DNA from 2 places in the Bacillus sp. Medicinal_06 genome. Region 2 is predicted to be linked to the other one. Evidence: predicted binding sites of a transcription regulator. Region 2 holds the regulator's gene; the other holds the start of a gene.
What was found. Region 2 encodes NrdR, which represses ribonucleotide reductase genes. Its sites were predicted from a motif close to AACACNATATATNGTGTT; they were not measured.
Positions count from the first base shown of each region.

Region 1: AC1M36_RS03485 (anaerobic ribonucleoside triphosphate reductase) is a predicted target of NrdR. The motif match lies at 1,899-1,916, and genes of this name have one in related genera.

Region 1 covers NZ_JBWYHD010000001.1:657,263-666,933, reverse strand. Annotated here, with positions in the region: gene AC1M36_RS03505 (glycoside hydrolase family 18 protein) at 1-181, opposite strand, end outside; gene AC1M36_RS03500 (acyl-CoA thioesterase) at 291-710, shown strand; gene AC1M36_RS03495 (HesB/YadR/YfhF family protein) at 738-1,028, opposite strand; gene plsY (glycerol-3-phosphate 1-O-acyltransferase PlsY) at 1,137-1,733, opposite strand; gene AC1M36_RS03485 (anaerobic ribonucleoside triphosphate reductase) at 1,960-3,816, shown strand; gene nrdG (anaerobic ribonucleoside-triphosphate reductase activating protein) at 3,813-4,265, shown strand; gene AC1M36_RS03475 (response regulator transcription factor) at 4,284-4,961, shown strand; gene AC1M36_RS03470 (S1C family serine protease) at 5,344-6,588, shown strand; gene AC1M36_RS03465 (CoA-binding protein) at 6,661-7,074, shown strand; gene parE (DNA topoisomerase IV subunit B) at 7,452-9,416, shown strand; gene parC (DNA topoisomerase IV subunit A) at 9,418-9,671, shown strand, end outside.
Region 2 covers NZ_JBWYHD010000002.1:320,132-329,802, reverse strand. Annotated here, with positions in the region: gene thrS (threonine--tRNA ligase) at 1-1,201, opposite strand, end outside; T-box leader at 1,248-1,475, opposite strand; gene ytxC (putative sporulation protein YtxC) at 1,507-2,388, opposite strand; gene dnaI (primosomal protein DnaI) at 2,719-3,654, opposite strand; gene AC1M36_RS05300 (replication initiation and membrane attachment family protein) at 3,688-5,094, opposite strand; gene nrdR (transcriptional regulator NrdR) at 5,259-5,720, opposite strand; gene speD (adenosylmethionine decarboxylase) at 5,893-6,276, opposite strand; gene AC1M36_RS05285 (glyceraldehyde-3-phosphate dehydrogenase) at 6,664-7,692, opposite strand; gene coaE (dephospho-CoA kinase) at 7,802-8,404, opposite strand; gene ytaF (sporulation membrane protein YtaF) at 8,457-9,089, opposite strand; gene mutM (DNA-formamidopyrimidine glycosylase) at 9,172-9,671, opposite strand, start outside.

The sequences.
Region 1 (9,671 bases), on a different contig from region 2:
TGTCTCCAGGTTGTACGTAATAGTTATTCCCTTTCGTATTTACAATTAGTGCCTGACCGACAACAAGTGTTTCAGCTGGATTAAGTCCATTGTCTTTTACAATTTCTTCAGGTGTAGTGCCGTATTTTGACGCTAAGCTATATACGCTATCACCGCTACGAACGGTTACAATTTGAATCATATACTCGCTCCTTTCAGTAAAAAGATCCATCGTTTCTATTTTATTTTTGATTTCACTGTATTATGATTAAATGTATGCGAGGAAACAGAAGTGAGAAGGAGATTGTGATATGTTTGTAGCAGAACACGAAATTGAGATCCGCTATGCGGAAACAGATCAAATGGGTGTGGTGTATCACTCAAATTATTTAGTATGGCTGGAATTAGGGCGTACAAAATTAATACAAGAATTAGGGTTTTCATATATTGAAATGGAGAAAGAAGGCGTTATTTCTCCCGTATTAGATTTGCAAATTTCATATCGGAAAGCAATGCGTTATGGAGAAAAAGCAATTGTGAAAACATGGATTGACTCAGTTAGTCCACTTCGTGTTATTTACGGATATGAAATTTATAATGGTGATGGAGACCTTTGTATTACCGCTACAACAACAAATATTTGTGCGAAAAAAGAGGGTTTTCGTCCTGTATCTTTTAAGAAATTATATCCTGAGTGGTATGCGAAATATGAAGAAATTAAGAAAAAATAAAAAAGTGTGGCCCTGGGCCACACTTTTTTATTTTTCATAATTAAATTGAGGGAAGTCGTCACCGTCGTTAAGTGTAACGGATAAGTCATGTCCATCAAAGAACCATTCATCATCCGATTCAACGAAGAAAGTAATGCCTTCTTCTTGGATTTGAACAGCAGGGTGTGCAAGATCGTCTTTACGAATTCCTAAAGAAAGTCCTTTTTGAACAGTGCTACAACCACCATATTGTACGAAAAAGCGAAGTGTATCGCCAGATTGTAAGTTTAATTCATCTTTATACCAATTTACTGCTTCTTTTGTTACGGAAAGATTCATGTATAGTTCCTCCAAGTTATGTTGCTTTTTCTTTAGTATAAAAAATAACGCAAAAAGACGCTATTAATATGCTTTGCGTTTTCTTTTTGCGTTATGTGGGTCACAACCTTACTTTTGTTTCTTTGTTAAATTTGCTTTTGGTTCAGTTTTATTTATAATTCGTCCAATATTTGCACGGTGTCTATAAATAACCATACCAGCTAATAAACACATCGCAACAATGAAGATTTTATCCCCGTCAATAATTGATGCAATAACAGCTACGATTGCTGTTACCATAGAAGAAAGCGATACGTATCTCGTTGTAAATAGCAGGGTGAAAAAGACAACGGCTAATATTACAAAAATAATTGGCGCGTAGCATAAGAGTACTCCAGCAGAAGTTGCAACTGCTTTTCCGCCGCGGAATTTTGCAAAAATCGGATATACATGTCCAAGAACTGCAGCTAATCCAAACCAAAGGGGATGGATATCTAAGGCGAAAATTAACGGCAGTGCTGTCGCTAACGTTCCCTTTAAAATGTCAGCAATTGTAACGATAAAACCTGCTTTTTTCCCTAGCGTCCGAAATGTATTCGTTCCTCCTAAATTACCGCTACCATGCTCGCGAATGTCGATTCCGTAACCAATTTTTCCTACAACAAGTGCAAATGGAATCGAGCCAAGCAAATAGGCAACGATAAATAAAAGATATGTAATAAGCATAAGTTCAGTCTCCTTTATTCAAATGTGTTGATAAAGGGTAAAAAGAGTTTTTCCCGTATATTGTACCATACATTTGTAAAGAGCACATTTCTTTTTTGTAAATGAAAAATTCAAAGTTTCTTAAAAAAACTTTCACAGGAATGTTACATTTCTCACAGATTGATTAGAACTATATGTTGTATCATTTTGTTAGTGAATTAACAAGATATTGTTGGGGGTTTGAAAAATGATGAAACAAAGTGCGCGTGGAGAAGAATTAATAAAGATTTTTGAAACAATTGTCCACGGGAATGAGCAAGATTTAATGCAAGAAAATGCAAATGTTGACGGACGATCTCCAATGGGAATGATGGGAACATTTGCATCTGAGAGCGCCAAATATTATGCAATGGAACAGTTACTTTCTGAAGAAGTAAAAAAAGCAATCAATCAAAATATATTATACCCACATGATTTAGACTTTTATGCGACAGGTACGACAACATGTTCGCAAATTCCTTTAGCACAAATGCTTGAAAAAGGATTTCATACCGGGCATGGACATATGAGACAACCACAAGATATTAAAAGCGCGTTGGCGCTTTCTTCGATTATTTTTCAGGCAAACCAGAACATGCAGCACGGCGGTCAATCATTTGCCTTATTTGATATTGATTTAGCACCGTATGTGAGAAAAACATTTGAGAGAAATAAGAACAGATTAGGGGCGTATCCGTTAACAAAAGAGCAAGTAGAAGAATTTGCATGGAAGGAAACAGAAAACGATACGTATCAAGCTTGTGAAGCGTTTATTCATAATTCTAATAGTATGCATAGCCGGGGAGGTGGGCAAGTTCCGTTTATCTCTATTAACTACGGAACGGATACATCGAAAGAAGGAAGATTATTAATTAAGCAATTATTACGAGCGACGCAGGCTGGATTAGGAAAAGGTGAAACACCTATCTTCCCTATCCAAATCTTTAAGCTGAAAAAAGGTGTCAATTTTGAAGAGAGTGATCCGAACTATGATTTGTTTGAATTGGCATTAGAAACGACTGCTGAGCGGTTGTTCCCGAATTTTTCATTTTTAGATGCGCCATTTAATGCAGCGCATTATGATGGTCGTCCAGAAAGCGAAGTATGTTATATGGGCTGTCGTACGCGTGTTATGTCTAATATTCATGGGGAAGAGACCGCAATTGGAAGAGGGAACTTATCGTTTACTTCTATTAACTTAGTGAAATTGGCATTGATTAGCGGTTCAAAAGAAGCATTTTTTGAAGCTTTACATTATTATGTGGATCTTGGCATTTGTCAACTATTAGAAAGATTTGCTTACCAGTGTACCAAAAAGGCAAGAGATTTTCACTTTTTATATTCACAAGGAGTATGGCGGGGCGGAGAAAAACTGCATCCTGAAGATTCTGTTGCTGAAATTTTGAAACAAGGAACGTTAAGTATTGGTTTTATCGGTCTTGCAGAATGTTTAGTTGTTTTAACAGGAAAACATCATGGGGAAGATAAAGAATCATGGGATCTTGGAAATGAAATTGTGACCTTTATGAGAGAGAAGATGGATCAGGCCGCGGAAGAACACAGGCTGAATTTCTCTTTAATTGCAACTCCTGCGGAAGGATTATCAGGCAAGTTTGTGAAAAGAGATCGAGATGAATTTGGAATCATTAGTGGTGTGACAAACCATAATTATTATACAAATTCGTTCCACATACCCGTTTATTACCGGGTTCAAGCAATTGATAAAATACGTTTAGAAGGGCCATTTCACGCACTTTGTAATGGCGGACACATTACGTATATTGAATTAGATGGAGCGGCAGTTCATAATCAAAAAGCATTAAAACAAATTGTGCAGGCAATGGCAAAGTATGGAGTAGGATATGGATCAATTAATCATCCAGTTGATCGTTGTAAGTGCTGTGGTTACCATGGGGTCATCGAAAATGAATGTCCAAGTTGTGGAAACGAGAATGAGAATGAAATAGAACGGATTCGCCGGATAACGGGATATCTGGTAGGAGATATGTCGAAATGGAATAGTGCAAAACGCAGTGAAGAAGCGGATCGGGTGAAGCATAAATGAAAGTAATGAATATTATTCATGATAGTGTTGTAGACGGGGAAGGGTTGCGGACAGTCGTATTTTTTGCGGGCTGTCCGCATCGCTGTTTAGGGTGTCATAATCCTAAGTCGTGGAACCTTTGTAATGGTACTGAAATGACTACAGAAGAAATTATAAAAGAGATTGCTAAAAATCCGCTTACTGATGTAACATTTTCAGGTGGAGATCCATTTTTTCAAGCTACTGAAGTGAAGATGGTAGCAAAAGCGGTAAAGGCTTTGAAAAAAAACTTATGGATTTACACAGGTTATACGTTAGAAGAGATACAGAGTTCTCAAAATAATGATATGATAGAATTGTTACATTATGGAGATGTTCTGGTCGATGGAAGGTTTGAACTTGAAAAAAGAGATTTAACACTTCCATTTCGCGGAAGCTCCAATCAACGTATGATTCGATTGAAAGAGTAAAAAGGCGGGATAGGTCAGATGAATAAAACGGTATTACTTGTTGAAGACGAAAGAAGATTACGTGAAATTGTTAGTGATTATTTTCGCAATGAAGGTTTTGAAGTGATAGAAGCTGAAGATGGAAAACAAGCGTTAGAATTATTTGCTGAACATACAATTGATTTAATTATGTTAGATATTATGTTACCAGAAATAGATGGTTGGTCTGTTTGTCGCCGCATTCGAAAAGAGTCAGCAGTACCAATTATTATGCTTACAGCACGTTCTGATGAAGATGACACATTGCTAGGCTTTGAGCTTGGGGCTGATGAGTATGTAACAAAGCCTTTTAGTCCAAAAGTATTAGTTGCGAGAGCGAAAACTTTGTTAAAGCGCGCTGATGGGGCAGTAGGGGTGGCAGAAGAGAATGCACTTTCTATGGCAGGAATCGATGTGAATCGTCTTTCGCGTACAGTATCGGTAAACGGAGAAGAAATTATATTAACACATAAAGAGTTTGAACTTCTTGTTTATTTAATGGAGAATAAAGGAATCGTATTATCACGCCAACATTTATTAGATCAACTTTGGGGATATGATTATTATGGTGATGATCGTACTGTCGATACACATATAAAAAAGTTGCGTAATAAGTTAGGTGACAAAGCAAAACATATCGGAACTGTCATTCGAGTTGGATATAAGTTCGAGGAATAGTTCTTAAATACTATGTAATACAAATTGAAAAAACGATAGAAAATCTTTCTTTTTGGTTGGAAGAGAGGATTCGCCCCCCATGGCTAAAAGCGGTCAAATCCTTTTTTAGCCCCATGCCCAAGTAGAAAACAGAGGGAGGAAACGAGTGAAGGTCTCCTTCTGTTCTTCGCAGCAGCAACTTATATGTTGAAAAAATATATAAGTTGGGAATATAGTACATTTACACTCTCTTTTGTAGATGAAAATGTACAAATTATAGATTTTTTGTCTACAATAATGAATAAGAGTATTTTTTTAATTGGATTTCACGATGAGTTCACAAGAAGGACACAAAATGTGACTATACTGAAAATACGAATTCAGCAGAGAGGGGATAGCAATTATGGGATATTATGACGGACCGAATATGAATGAAGAGCATAGTGAAACGAGAGAAGTTAGAAAATCAGGCAGCAAAAAAGGATATTTTTTCACTGGTTTAGTTGGAGCAGTTGTCGGAGCGGTTTCGATTAGTTTTGCAGCTCCGTATATGCCATGGGCAAATGGAAACGGGACAGCTGTTTCATCGCCATTATCTTCTAATTCAAAAGTAGAGGGAACTGTGGTTCCTGTTGTAAATAAAACAAAAGGTGAAACAGATCTACCTGGTATGATCGAAGGAGCGAAAGAGGTTGTTGTCGGTGTAATGAATATGCAAAAAAATATTGATCCATTTGCATTGCAGCCGACAGGACAAGAAGAAGCCCAGGCTGGATCAGGATCAGGTGTAATTTATAAAAAAGCTGGGAATAAGGCTTTGATTGTAACGAATAATCACGTAGTAGATGGAGCAAACAAGCTTGTAGTAAAACTAAGTGATGGTAAAACAGTGGATGCAAAATTAGTTGGGAAAGATCCTTGGTTAGATTTAGCTGTTGTAGAGATTGATGGATCTAATATAAATAAAGTAGCAACGCTTGGTGATTCTAGTAAAATTCGCGCGGGTGAATCTGCAATTGCAATTGGGAATCCATTAGGTTTTGATGGCAGTGTGACAGAAGGAATCATTAGTAGTAAAGAACGTGAAATCCCGGTTGATATTAATGGTGACAAACAGCCAGATTGGCAAGCGCAAGTTATTCAAACAGATGCAGCAATTAACCCAGGGAATAGTGGCGGCGCATTATTTAATCAAAATGGTGAAGTCATTGGAATCAACTCTAGTAAGATTGCGCAGCAAGAAGTAGAAGGAATTGGTTTTGCGATTCCAATTAATGTGGCAAAGCCAGTTATTGAATCTCTTGAAAAAGATGGAACGGTCAAACGTCCAGCAATGGGAGTTGGGGTGGCATCGCTTGAAGATTTACCACCGTATGCATTAGGGCAATTAAAGTTACCAAAAGATGTTACAAATGGCGTTCTCTTAAGTAAAATTTATTCCGTTTCACCAGCTGAAAAGGCAGGACTTGAGCAATATGATGTTGTTGTAGCGTTAGATGGACAAAAAATTGAAAATGCGCTTCAATTCCGTAAATATTTATATGAAAAGAAAAAAGTAGGCGACAAAATTGAAGTTACATTCTATCGAAATGGTGAAAAAATGACGAAAACAGCTACATTAGCTGATAACTCTGCTGCGACGAATTAATAAAGAAAGTCTCTTTCGTGTTGAAAGAGACTTTCTTTATCGGCTATACTAAAGGAATAGGAGGGATTTACTATGACAATTGAAAACCCAACTCGTACGGAAATTGGTGAAGTATTGAAAAATAGCAAAATTATCGCGGTTGTTGGATTATCCGACAAACCAGAACGTACATCATATATGGTTTCAAAAGCGATGCAGGATGCAGGATATCGCATTATCCCAGTAAACCCGGTCATAGATGAAGTGCTAGGGGAAAAAGCTGTTCCGTCATTAAAAGATATTAAGGAGCATGTTGATATCGTTAATATATTCCGTCGTTCTGAATTTTTAATGGACATTGCGAAGGAATTTGTAGAGATTGATGCGGATATTTTTTGGGCACAATTAGGAGTACAGGATGAAGATACATATAAATTTTTAAAGGAAAAGGGCTATACTGTTATTATGGATCGTTGTATTAAAGTAGAACACGCCATGACACGGTAGTATAGACAGTGTAAACGAAAGGTTGATTCAGCTCAGAGGGAATTACTTGAAAACTGGGCAGATGAACGAGGTGTTCATCATGAGATTTTTTAAAGGCTGTTTTTGGGGATTGCTACTTGTTATCCCATTTTGGATAATTGTCATTTGGCTAATTGCCAAATGGTGGAGTATGTAATTTGGAATACATATCCATTTCTCGTTGACAAACGATTATTTTTCTGAAATAGTAGCCTAGAGGAATCCTTGTGAAAAAACAAGGATTTTTCTATTGAAAATGGTATATAAAAGACATAACATAACTTGCCAAAAGTATGGTTAAGGCGTTATTCTATAATAGAAACATATGTTCTGATTTGATTAGGAAAGGGGCAAGGAGTTTGGCAAAGCATCAGTTTCAATATAACGAAGATGCAATTCAGGTGCTCGAAGGCCTTGAAGCTGTTCGAAAACGCCCAGGTATGTATATCGGGAGTACGGACAGCCGTGGATTGCATCATTTAGTATACGAAATAGTAGATAACTCCGTTGATGAAGCATTAGCGGGATTTGGCGACGAAATTTCTGTCGTAATACATAAAGATAATAGTATTAGTGTGATTGATAAAGGGCGCGGGATGCCTACGGGAATGCATAAGCTTGGAAAACCTACACCTGAAGTGATTTTAACTGTACTTCATGCAGGAGGTAAGTTTGGACAAGGCGGATATAAAACAAGTGGCGGTTTACATGGTGTTGGTGCATCGGTTGTTAATGCTTTATCAGAGTGGCTCGTTGTAACCATTAAACGTGATGGGAATATATATGAGCAACGTTTTGAAAATGGCGGTGTTCCTGTAACGACACTAGAGAAAATCGGGAAAACAAAGCAATCTGGAACAACGATGCATTTTAAACCAGATCCATCTATTTTCAGTACAACTAATTATAACTATGAAACGTTATGTGAGAGATTGCGTGAATCTGCATTTCTGTTAAAAGGTATGAAAATTACTATAAAAGATGAACGAAATGATTTAGAAGATATTTTTCATTATGAAACAGGAATTGAAGCTTTTGTTTCTTACTTAAACGAAGAAAAGGATTCTATCCATCCCGTTGTATACTTCGCTGGTGAACAAAATGGAATTGAAGCAGAACTTGCATTTCAATTTAATGATGGTTATTCAGAAAACATCCTTTCATTCGTAAACAATGTGCGTACGAAAGATGGTGGGACGCATGAAGCTGGATTTAAAACGGCGATGACGCGTGTTTTCAATGAATATGCGCGTAAAGTCTCATTATTAAAAGAAAAAGATAAAAACTTAGAAGGTACAGATATCCGCGAAGGGTTAGCAGCAATTGTTTCTGTACGTGTGCCGGAGGATTTACTGCAATTTGAAGGTCAAACAAAAGGGAAGCTTGGTACAAGTGAAGCCCGTTCATCTATAGATGCAGTTGTTTCAGAACACTTAGCGTACTTTTTAGAAGAAAATCCAGATGTAGCAACTCTTCTTGTGAAAAAAGCGATTAAAGCAGCGCAAGCGCGTGAAGCAGCACGAAAAGCAAGAGAAGAAGCGAGAACTGGTAAAAAGAAAAAACGTTCGGAAGGAACATTGAGCGGGAAGTTAACACCTGCGCAGTCACGTAATCCACAAAAGAACGAACTATATTTAGTAGAGGGTGACTCTGCTGGTGGTTCTGCAAAACAAGGTCGTGATCGCCGTTTCCAAGCAGTTTTGCCACTCAGAGGTAAAGTAATTAACACGGAAAAGGCAAAACTAGCTGATATTTTTAAGAACGAAGAGATTAATACGATTATTTATGCAATTGGCGGTGGTGTTGGAAACGAGTTTGTAGTCGAAGATATTAATTATGATAAAGTTGTAATTATGACCGATGCTGATACAGATGGTGCGCATATTCAAGTGTTACTACTTACATTCTTCTACCGTTATATGAAGTCGTTAATTGAAGCGGGTAAAGTGTTCATTGCTCTTCCACCTTTATATAAAGTAAGTAAAGGAAAAGGAAAAAGCGAAGTAATTGAATACGCATGGTCAGATGAAGAGTTAGATGATGTGACGAAAAAAGTCGGTAAAGGATATATGTTGCAGCGCTATAAAGGTCTAGGCGAAATGAACGCGGATCAGTTGTGGGAAACAACAATGAATCCAGAGACGCGTACGCTCATTCGCGTGAAAATCGATGATGCAGCAAGAGCTGAACGCCGCGTTACGACGTTGATGGGTGATAAAGTAGAACCACGCCGTAAATGGATTGAGCGAAATGTACAATTCGGTATGCAAGAAGAAGGAAATATTTTAGAAAATGAAATGATTATGGAGACGGAGGTGGAATAACATGCAAGCAGAGAAGTTTCATGACCTCCCGCTTGAAGACGTGTTAGGCGATCGCTTTGCACGTTACAGTAAATATATTATTCAAGACCGCGCGCTTCCAGATGCGCGTGACGGTTTAAAACCAGTACAACGTCGTATTTTATATTCCATGTATGTAGAAGGAAATGTACATGATAAGCCGTTTCGTAAATCGGCTAAAACAGTTGGTAACGTTATTGGTAATTATCACCCACATGGTGATTCTTCTGTATATGA
Region 2 (9,671 bases):
ATTCTTCTTTAATTTGATCTGGACGAACGAAAATATGCGCATCATTTAAAGTCATTCCGCGTACACGTTGCAATCCAGATAGTGCACCAGACATTTCATAGCGGTGCATTGTTCCAAGCTCCGCAATACGGATTGGTAATTCACGATAGCTGTGAATATCGTTTTTATAAACCATCATATGGTGAGGACAGTTCATTGGACGAAGTACTAATTCTTCGTTATCCATTTCCATTGATGGGAACATGCCATCACGGTAGTGATTCCAGTGACCGGAAGTTTCATAAAGCTCTCTGCTTCCTAGTACTGGAGTGTATACATGGTCATATCCTAGGCTTGCTTCTTTATCGACGATATAACGCTCAATAATACGACGGATTGTTGCACCTTTTGGTAACCAAAGGGGTAAACCTTGTCCTACTTTTTGGCTATTTGTAAATAGTTTTAACTCTTTACCTAATTTACGGTGGTCACGCTCTTTCGCTTCTTCAAGCATACGCAAGTGCTCATCTAATTCTGCTTTTTTCACGAATGCAGTACCGTAAATACGTTGTAGCATTTTATTGTTGCTATCGCCGCGCCAGTAAGCACCTGCCACGCTTAATAATTTAAATACTTTAATCTTTCCTGTAGATGGAAGGTGAACACCACGACAAAGGTCGAAGAATTCGCCTTGTTCGTAAATTGAAATAACTGCATCTTCTGGAAGATCGTTAATTAAATCTAATTTTAACTCATCGCCAATTTCTTCATAACGACGAAGTGCTTCTGCACGTGGTACTTCGTGACGAACGATTTCTAAGTTCTCGTTCACAATTTTTTGCATTTCTTTTTCGATTTTTTTGAAGTCTTCAACTGTAATTGCTTCTTCCATATCGATATCGTAGTAGAAGCCATTTTCAATTACTGGACCGATACCAAGTTTCACATCTTTATATAAACGTTTTAACGCTTGTGCTAAAAGATGGGCTGTTGAGTGGCGTAAAATATATAAGCCCTCTTCAGAATCTAATGTAATGATAGAAACTGCACCATCTTCTTCGATTGGTGTAGAAAGATCGATCATCTCATCATTTAATTTTCCAGCCACAGCTTTTTTCTTTAAGCCTGGGCTAATAGAAGCTGCGATTTCTTCAGTTGTTGTTCCTTTAGGAAACTCCTTCACAGCTCCATCAGGGAAAGTAATTTTAACTACATCTGCCATCACTGGTCACTCCTTTTTTCTCAAAATAAAAAACACTCGTCCCATAAAAAGGGACGAGTGTTGAATTCGTGGTTCCACCCTTGTTCCAATTAACAAAACTGTTAATTGCTCAAGTACAACATAACGGTGTTGGCCGTTAGCAATTACTAGAAAAACGTTCACTGCTAAAGTTTAGAGGTGGTAAGTAATAAACCCGTACTAGGAAGCTCACACCCTAAGGCTTCCCTCTCTGAAAATCGTAGTAAATTACTCATGTCCTCATCGTGACATTTCAATATATTTCATTTATGTAGGTAATTATATGCTCAAAAACTTAGAAAATCAAGGGCGTTCCCTTTATTTTTTAAATTTTTAACGTTGTGTTCAAATTCATGCAGGGCACATAATTGAACTCGTTCTTGAAATACATTTTGAAGGGTAACAATCATATTGTGATCTTGTTCTTTCGTATACAAATAAATCATTTTCGGCGAAATAGAAAGAAGCGGTGCAATTACCTTCGTATCAATGTACACACCTTGCTTAGTTAGTAACTCCTCGTCTATATATTGAACCAATTTTTCTTGTTTTAAACGTATTCCTTTTTCATCATAAAAAATAAAACTTTCATCAAATACAAGATGTAAGCAGGATAACCGTGATTTTCGGCTACTCACTTGTTGCCGTAGCATTTCTACAAACATTTGATATTCTTGCTCCATTTTATATTCATCAATCGCTACTTCCGCAAGCCTGTGCACCATTTCCCTATATGTACGCAGGCGAAAACGAATATAAGACGAAAACGAAAATGAAAGCGGGTCACAGAGCCACCCTTTTAAAGAAGCCATAACATGAGTCTCGATTTGATTACGTGTTAAATCCCGGGTAATTCCTTTTCTTTTTCCATTTAAAATAGCTTGTGCCATATGTAAAATTTGATGGCATTCTTCTTCCTCTTCATAAAAAAACTTTTCTTTTAAAATAGCACGAAGCCATTCATTTTGTTTTATAGTAACAATAAAATAAAGGAGTACCGGTATCAAAACTTTCTCCATATAATTCGATTCGCATATTGGAATATGAATTGTTACCTTTTGTTCATATAAATAAACACTCGTTTCTTTATATATCTTTTCCGTTCTCTTTATCAGTTGTTGATATACGTGCACAGCATCATTTTTTTCTTCGAAGCAGATTTCAATCACTCTTGTCCCCCCTTTTATCCCGCTCTAAAGGACCGTTAACCTCTCAGCTCAAAACGAAGTGAGGCAAACATCCATAAGAGTCCGATCTGTGAAGCCTCACTCTAAGTAGAAATAAATCCCTTATCGCTGAAAGTCTTCACTCGATATTTCTTGCTAATTTTATATATATTAACGGTGGGAGAAAAAAATGATACAAGCTCGCATGAATTTTTAGATTATCAATATATTCCCATTGCTTAACCAAGCATAAAAAAAGAGTCTGTTTTCATACAAAACAGACTCTTTTTTAAGTACACATTAAAAATAACTTTCTCCTATTTCTTTCCTGCTTTAAGCATGACGACGATTCTTCCCGCCAATCGCAACCGGTTTTGCTAAATATTTAATACGCTCCATAATACGGGCTGCTTTCATTTCTTCTGCTTCTCCGCGCTGCGTATACGTTAAATGATGTTCTAACTGTTTAAAATCAAAATTAGACGTAAAGAACGTCGGTAAATTTTCTAGCATACGGAACTGCAGTATAGCTCCTAAGACATCATCACGCACGAAACTGGACATCGCTTCTGCCCCGATATCATCGAGCATTAAGACTGGTACATACTTTACTGCATCAATTTTCTCGCCAATCGTATTATTTTGTAGTGAACTTTTAATTTCACGCAAAAATTCCGGTAAGTACACAATCATTGAACTCACTTTCCGCTGCGCTAATTCATTTGCAATTGCTCCTAAAACGAATGTTTTTCCAACGCCAAACGGTCCATGGAAGTACAATGCTTGTACTTTTTTCCCCGGCTCATACTCACTTAAAAATTCATTCGCAGCACGGATTGCTTCGAAACGATTTCCATCAGACAGATCAAGAGAAGACATAGACGCCTGCAATATATCCTTAGGCATGTATACACTTTGAATAAGCTTCTCTTGTTTTTTTCTTTCATCATAAGCCACTTTTCTTACGCAACGATCATATTGAATATCAATCATCTTACCTTGAATAATCAATTTCGGCTCATATCCTTGAATCATATTTTTACATGATTCTAAGTTCGGACAATCTGCGCATCCAACACTTTGCCCAATGTATTCATATAGCTTCACAAGACTTCGTTCTATCATAGAAGTCGTTACTTCACCTTTATGTTCTTCGATAAACTCTTTCACACGCGGATGTGCCATCACTTCCGCTTTTAACACTTCATATCTATTTTTAAAATTCTCATTTTGCATCAACTTTGCAAATGAATTTTGAATATGCTCCATTTTCTCACCTCAAAGAGCGTTCATTCTCCTCTATTAATCACGCTTATATTTTTTCAACTCTTCTTCCAATCTCTTTCGTTCTTCTTCTAGCTTGCTCGGATTTTCTTTTGAACTTGCACCTTTTGGTAATTGTTCTTTCGGTTTTTCTTTCGTTTCTTCCTTAAGCCAATCTGGCACCATCTCTGTCCGTACTGCTTTCTTCGTTGTACGACCTTTCTTTTTCGTCTCAGCCCACTCTTGATATTGACGATTCTCTTCTTTTGCTAAAGTCATTGCTTCTGATACGGTACCAACCTTTTTTCGCGCCCAATGCCCCGCAATTTTCTCGACATATGATTTAGCCAGTTTCATATCAGAACGGAGCATAACATAATAAATGAGTACGTTGACAACACCAGGCGCTAGTTTTTGACTCAACATCACTTCTTCTACAATTTGCAAATCTGCTTTTGTCGGTTCTGCCCCGCCTGATATTTCTTTTAATAATTGTTTCGGTGAAATTTCCTCAAGCTGTTTGATAAGCATCTCTTCTTGCGTAGTTGGCTCTTTCTCTTTCATCGTACGCGCAGAATGAGGTTGCACCCGTTCACTTAACACCGGAAGTGCTTGGCCGTTTTCAAATTGATACCAATCACGCGCTCCTTTACGAAGCCTTTCCATATCAATTGTTTGCACTTCTGTCATTGCACCAAGAACTATATTTTGCATCGATAATACATCAACGTCATACACGTAGGCTAGCGTAATGACACATTCCCGTATTTGATCCGTAATTGCTTTTCTTGGGACAAGCGTTGATAACCCTTCTACAAATAAAGAAAAATCAAAGAAATCATTCCAAACCTTAGGGGCAGCCCCTTGTTCATTTCCAGGCATGACCGTTGTCTTTGGAATACGAACTTCCTCTTGCGCATGCTCAAATTGACCTGGATTAAATGAACCAAATACTTCATTAAAAGAACGTGTAACATTTTCATATGAAGTAAAATCGAACTCTTCTTCTAAGAAGTATTGCTTAACTTGATTATATTTCGCCCGACTTAATCTGTTGTACAAGAAAATGCTCAAAACAATATCATCAAAAAATTGTTTTGGAGTTAGCGGTGGCTGCAATTCGTATATAAACATTCGAATATCTTTCTCTTTTTTAATGTATACGTTTAAAAGCCCAATTGCTTCTAATTTTATCCGTTCTTCATATACTTCAGGAAGCTGCATTTGCATTGTCACCATAAGAGAGTGATGTGTATTCTCTTTTCCAAATACACGATCCTGCTCTAGTTCTCCCCACAGCGTCATGTATAGGCTAAAAGCCTTGCTACCCACTAATGGTTGATATAACATCGTTAATACCTTCCGATCGTAATTATGCAATAGCCCTTTTGCACTTACTTTATAACGATCGATTGGCAATAGCTCCATCCATGACTGTTTTTCCATTCTGGCAATTCCTTTCTTTTGTCCATTTTACGTATTTTATTAGTAAAAAAGAGCTAACAGCTTACGCTTATAGCTCTTTTTCACGTAATTTGCGGGTTCAATTCTTCCATCATCCCCAAAAGAAATGAAACGAAGAGACAGCCACCGCGAATCAGAGTTTTACCTTATTCTCTTTCTTTTTGCAGTATATCTTTTAATTCCTCGATGAATACATTTAAATCTTTAAATTGACGGTATACAGACGCAAATCGTACATAAGCAACATCGTCAATATCTCGAAGTGCTTCCATTACGATTTCACCGATCATATCGCTTTTCACTTCTGATATTCCTAAATTACGAAGTTCACGCTCTACATTTTGCGTTACTTCTTCTAATTGTTTTAACGATACAGGTCTTTTTTCACACGCTTTAATTAGTCCACGCAAAATCTTTTCTTTATTAAACTCTTCTCGTGTTCCCTCTTTTTTTACAACAATAAGAGGTGGTTCTTCTACTCGCTCAAATGTCGTAAATCGATTTAAACAACTTTCACACTCTCTTCTTCTTCGAATGGAGCGCCCCTCATCTACTGGACGTGAATCCAATACTCTTGTACCATTATGAAAACAGGTTGGACAACGCAACTCATTCACTCCCTTGCAATTTAATCTTCATTCTTCTCATTTCATCTACATGTGAAAATATATATACAATATTATATAACCTATTTGTCTACGCTTACTACTTCCATTTATATAAACTAAAAAAGAGGTGCATTATACACCTCTTTACATTTTAAATCAATTATGTTCTTTTTTAAAGAGCTTTTGTTTCTCTATGCTTAATTTCGAAGCTACCTGTGCCTCGAGGAAGCTCGATGCTCTCTCGCGTTTTCGCATTTAAACCTTCTGCAATGTATTCTGCAGCAACATTTGGATCAATACGATCCCCGCAAGTATAAACATCAATACTTGCATAGCCGTGTTCTGGAAAGCTATGAATTGTTAAATGTGATTCCGAAATGATTACAACTCCACTTACACCCTGCGGCGCAAATTTATGAAAAGCAACCTCACGTACTTCAGCACCAGCTCTTAGTGCTGCATCCACAAATAATTGTTCAATAAACGGCATATCATTAAGCTTGTCGAAATCGCAATCCCAAAGTTCAGCGATTACGTGACGACCCATCGTGTCCATAGTATCCATTCTACAGTTCCCCCTCATAAAAATTTAATCTAACTGTTCGAATTGAAAACTAATTTGCAATTTGGCTTGCTCCACTACCACGGGGGAAAGTTAGTCCAGAGAGGTCCTAACCCTTTAAGTAGTGACTACGTACCTCAGCTCTTAAGTTTACGAGTGTTAGTATACTTTGTTTATTTTCATTTTGCAACAACAGTTTTTTCGATTTTTTGTCATATTCTCTTCTTTACTTTTCACAAAATAAATTAATTGATTCACAAATGCAGTAATCACAATGGTTTTTCCTATGTACCATTCGCAAAAATATGCTTGTATAATTTTTTTCTTTTCAGAAGAAAACATAAAAAAGAAGACAAGCAATCGCTTGCCTTCCTTGTATCATTAAATGTGTTGTACACTTTCTTGTTTCGCTAATTCAGTAACAACTAGCTTCACAAGATCTACAACACGGCGAGAGTAACCCCACTCGTTATCATACCAAGCTAGTACTTTCACTTTGCGTTCACCCATTACCATTGTAGATAAACCATCAATGATAGCTGAATGTGTATTTGTATTAAAGTCAATTGAAACTAAAGGTTCCTCACTGAACTCAATAATCCCTTTCAATGCACCGTTCGCAACAGTTTTAAACGCTTCATTAATTTCCTCAACTGTTACATCACGTTTCACATCTACTACTAAGTCAACAAGAGACACGTTTGGTGTCGGAACGCGAAGTGCCATCCCATGAAGCTTTCCATTTAAATGCGGAAGAACTTTCGCTAAGGCTTTCGCAGCACCTGTTGTTGTAGGAATAATAGACTGTCCACAAGCACGTGCTCTTCGTAAATCTTTATGTGGGTTATCAATATTTTTTTGGTCATTTGTATAAGCATGAACAGTTGTCATTAAACCGTTTTCAATTCCGAACTGCTCATCTAACACCTTAACAACAGGCGCTAAACAGTTTGTTGTACAAGATGCATTTGAAATCACAGTATGTTTTGTAATATCTAATTGTTCTTCGTTTACACCAACTACAACTGTTACATCTTCATTTTTACCAGGTGCTGTTAAAATAACTTTTTTCGCCCCAGCTTCCACATGAAGAATTGCTTTTTCTTTCGCATTAAATTTACCAGTTGCTTCGATTACAACTTCAACCCCTAGTTCTTTCCAAGGCAATTCTTTTGGATCGCGGTTATTTAGAAGGCGAATCATTTTCCCATCCACTAATAAATGATCTTCAAATGCTTCCACTGTTCCGTCAAACTTGCCATGAACTGTATCATACTTGATTAAATGTGCTAATGTTTCTGATGGATAGCTTGCGTTGATTGCTACAATTTCGAATGCGCTTTCTTTTATTGCTTGACGAAATACCATTCTTCCAATACGTCCAAATCCATTAATTGCCACACGAATCATAATATGTTATCCCCCTTGAATGCGTTATACTATTTATCTCCAATCCCAATAATAGTATAACACAAAAAGAAGATATGTCACTAAGCATTTTCACTAATTTCATATTTTTTTAATTAATGATGTTCCACTCTTTTAAAATGAGTTGTAATTGTGCTTTTGTCTCAGTAATTGTGCCATCATTATAAATAACTTTATTAGCTAATGTTACTTTCTCTGCTAAAGACATTTGCGAACCAATGCGCGCTTTTGCTTCCTCTTCTGTAAAGCCATTCCGCTTCATTAAGCGTTCTAACTGTGTACTAGGCGATACAGCTACAACTAAAATTTGATCCACAATTTCTGTTAACTTACTTTCAAATAACAGCGGAATGTCTAGCACAACCGCTTGCACACCTTCCTTTATGTACATATTCTTCTGAGCATTCATTTCTTTGCGGACAGCTGGATGAACGATTTTGTTTAAATGCAATCGTTTTTCTTCATTATGAAATACAATACTCCCAAGCTTCAGACGATCAAGTTCACCATCTGCTTGTAATATTTCTTCACCAAATACCTCTACAATTTCTTTATACGCTTCTTTACCTTGTTCTACAACTTCTCTTGCAATAATATCCGCATCAATAACAGGTATACTCAGCTCACGAAACATTTGTGAAACCGTACTTTTTCCGCTTGCAATACCTCCCGTTAAACCAATAACGATTGTCATTATGCTCCCTCCTTATGAATAAGAGCGTGAAACTTATGTTTCACGCTCCCACTTACATCTTCCAAATACCAATAATAATGAGTAAAATCCCAGGTAGGAACGTAAATTTTTGTAACCATCGCATATTTGATAAAACAGTTCCTAGCCTCATTCCGATAAATAAAAACAAAGAACTCATAACGGCAACTAACACTGCCATCATGGCTGGTGTATATCCCAGTAAGGATGCACCAATCCCTGCTCCAAACGAGTCTACAGAAAGAGCGATACCTAGCAGCAATGCTTCTCCACTAGAAATTGTGCCTGATTTATCAAAATCGGCAACAGTCGGTTTCCGCAAAATTTGAATGACTAATCCAAGTGAAGCAATTTCTAATTTCCAAACTTTCTCTTCGTGCTGCGGCTCATCTTTTTTCTCACTCCGAAAAAATTGATATACAACCCACGCTCCAATAGCTATTAGAACGATTCCGCCAATACGCGTTGCAATCACTGGGGAAAACACTTTGGCAATCATATGTCCAATTCCCATCGACACAAGCATAACAGCCGCTGAACACATTCCAATGATGAGTATCGATTTTAACGGAATCCGTACGCTCCGCAGACCATAAGTAAGCCCTACACTACAGCTATCCAAACTTAATGTAAAAGCTAATAAAATAAGAGAGAAATATTGATACATCGGTAAGCTCCTTCCCTATACATAGCTTTGCTGTATGTATATGACAAATGCCTATCCGATGTTATTAGAAAAAATATCTTTCTTAGCTTTTTGGCTGGCATATAGGACAATAGTGTGTCCCTCGTCCACCAACAACTGTCTTTTCAATCACGTTCCCACAAGTTACGCACGGTTCACCTTTTCTTCCGTACACATTTAAAAGCTCCTGAAACGAGCCGATTTGTCCTTGTGAATTGATATACGTTCTAATTGTACTTCCACCACGCTTAACCGCTTCTCCTAACGTCTCAACGGTTGCCGCATGAATCTTTTCTATTTCAGCTTTCGTTAAAGACGAAGCTTCTCGTTCCGGATGAATCCCGGAACGGAATAAAACTTCATCTACATAGATATTACCAAGCCCAACTAAAAGACGTTGGTCTAGCAATACAACTTTTATTTTGCGGTTTGTTTTTTGCAGTCTTTCTTGTAAATACACTGGTGACAATTTTGCATCAAACGGCTCAGGCCCTAAATCTGCAAGTGGCATTTGGTCGAATTCTTCTCCTTTTCTAAAGAGATGCATCGTACCAAACTTTCTTA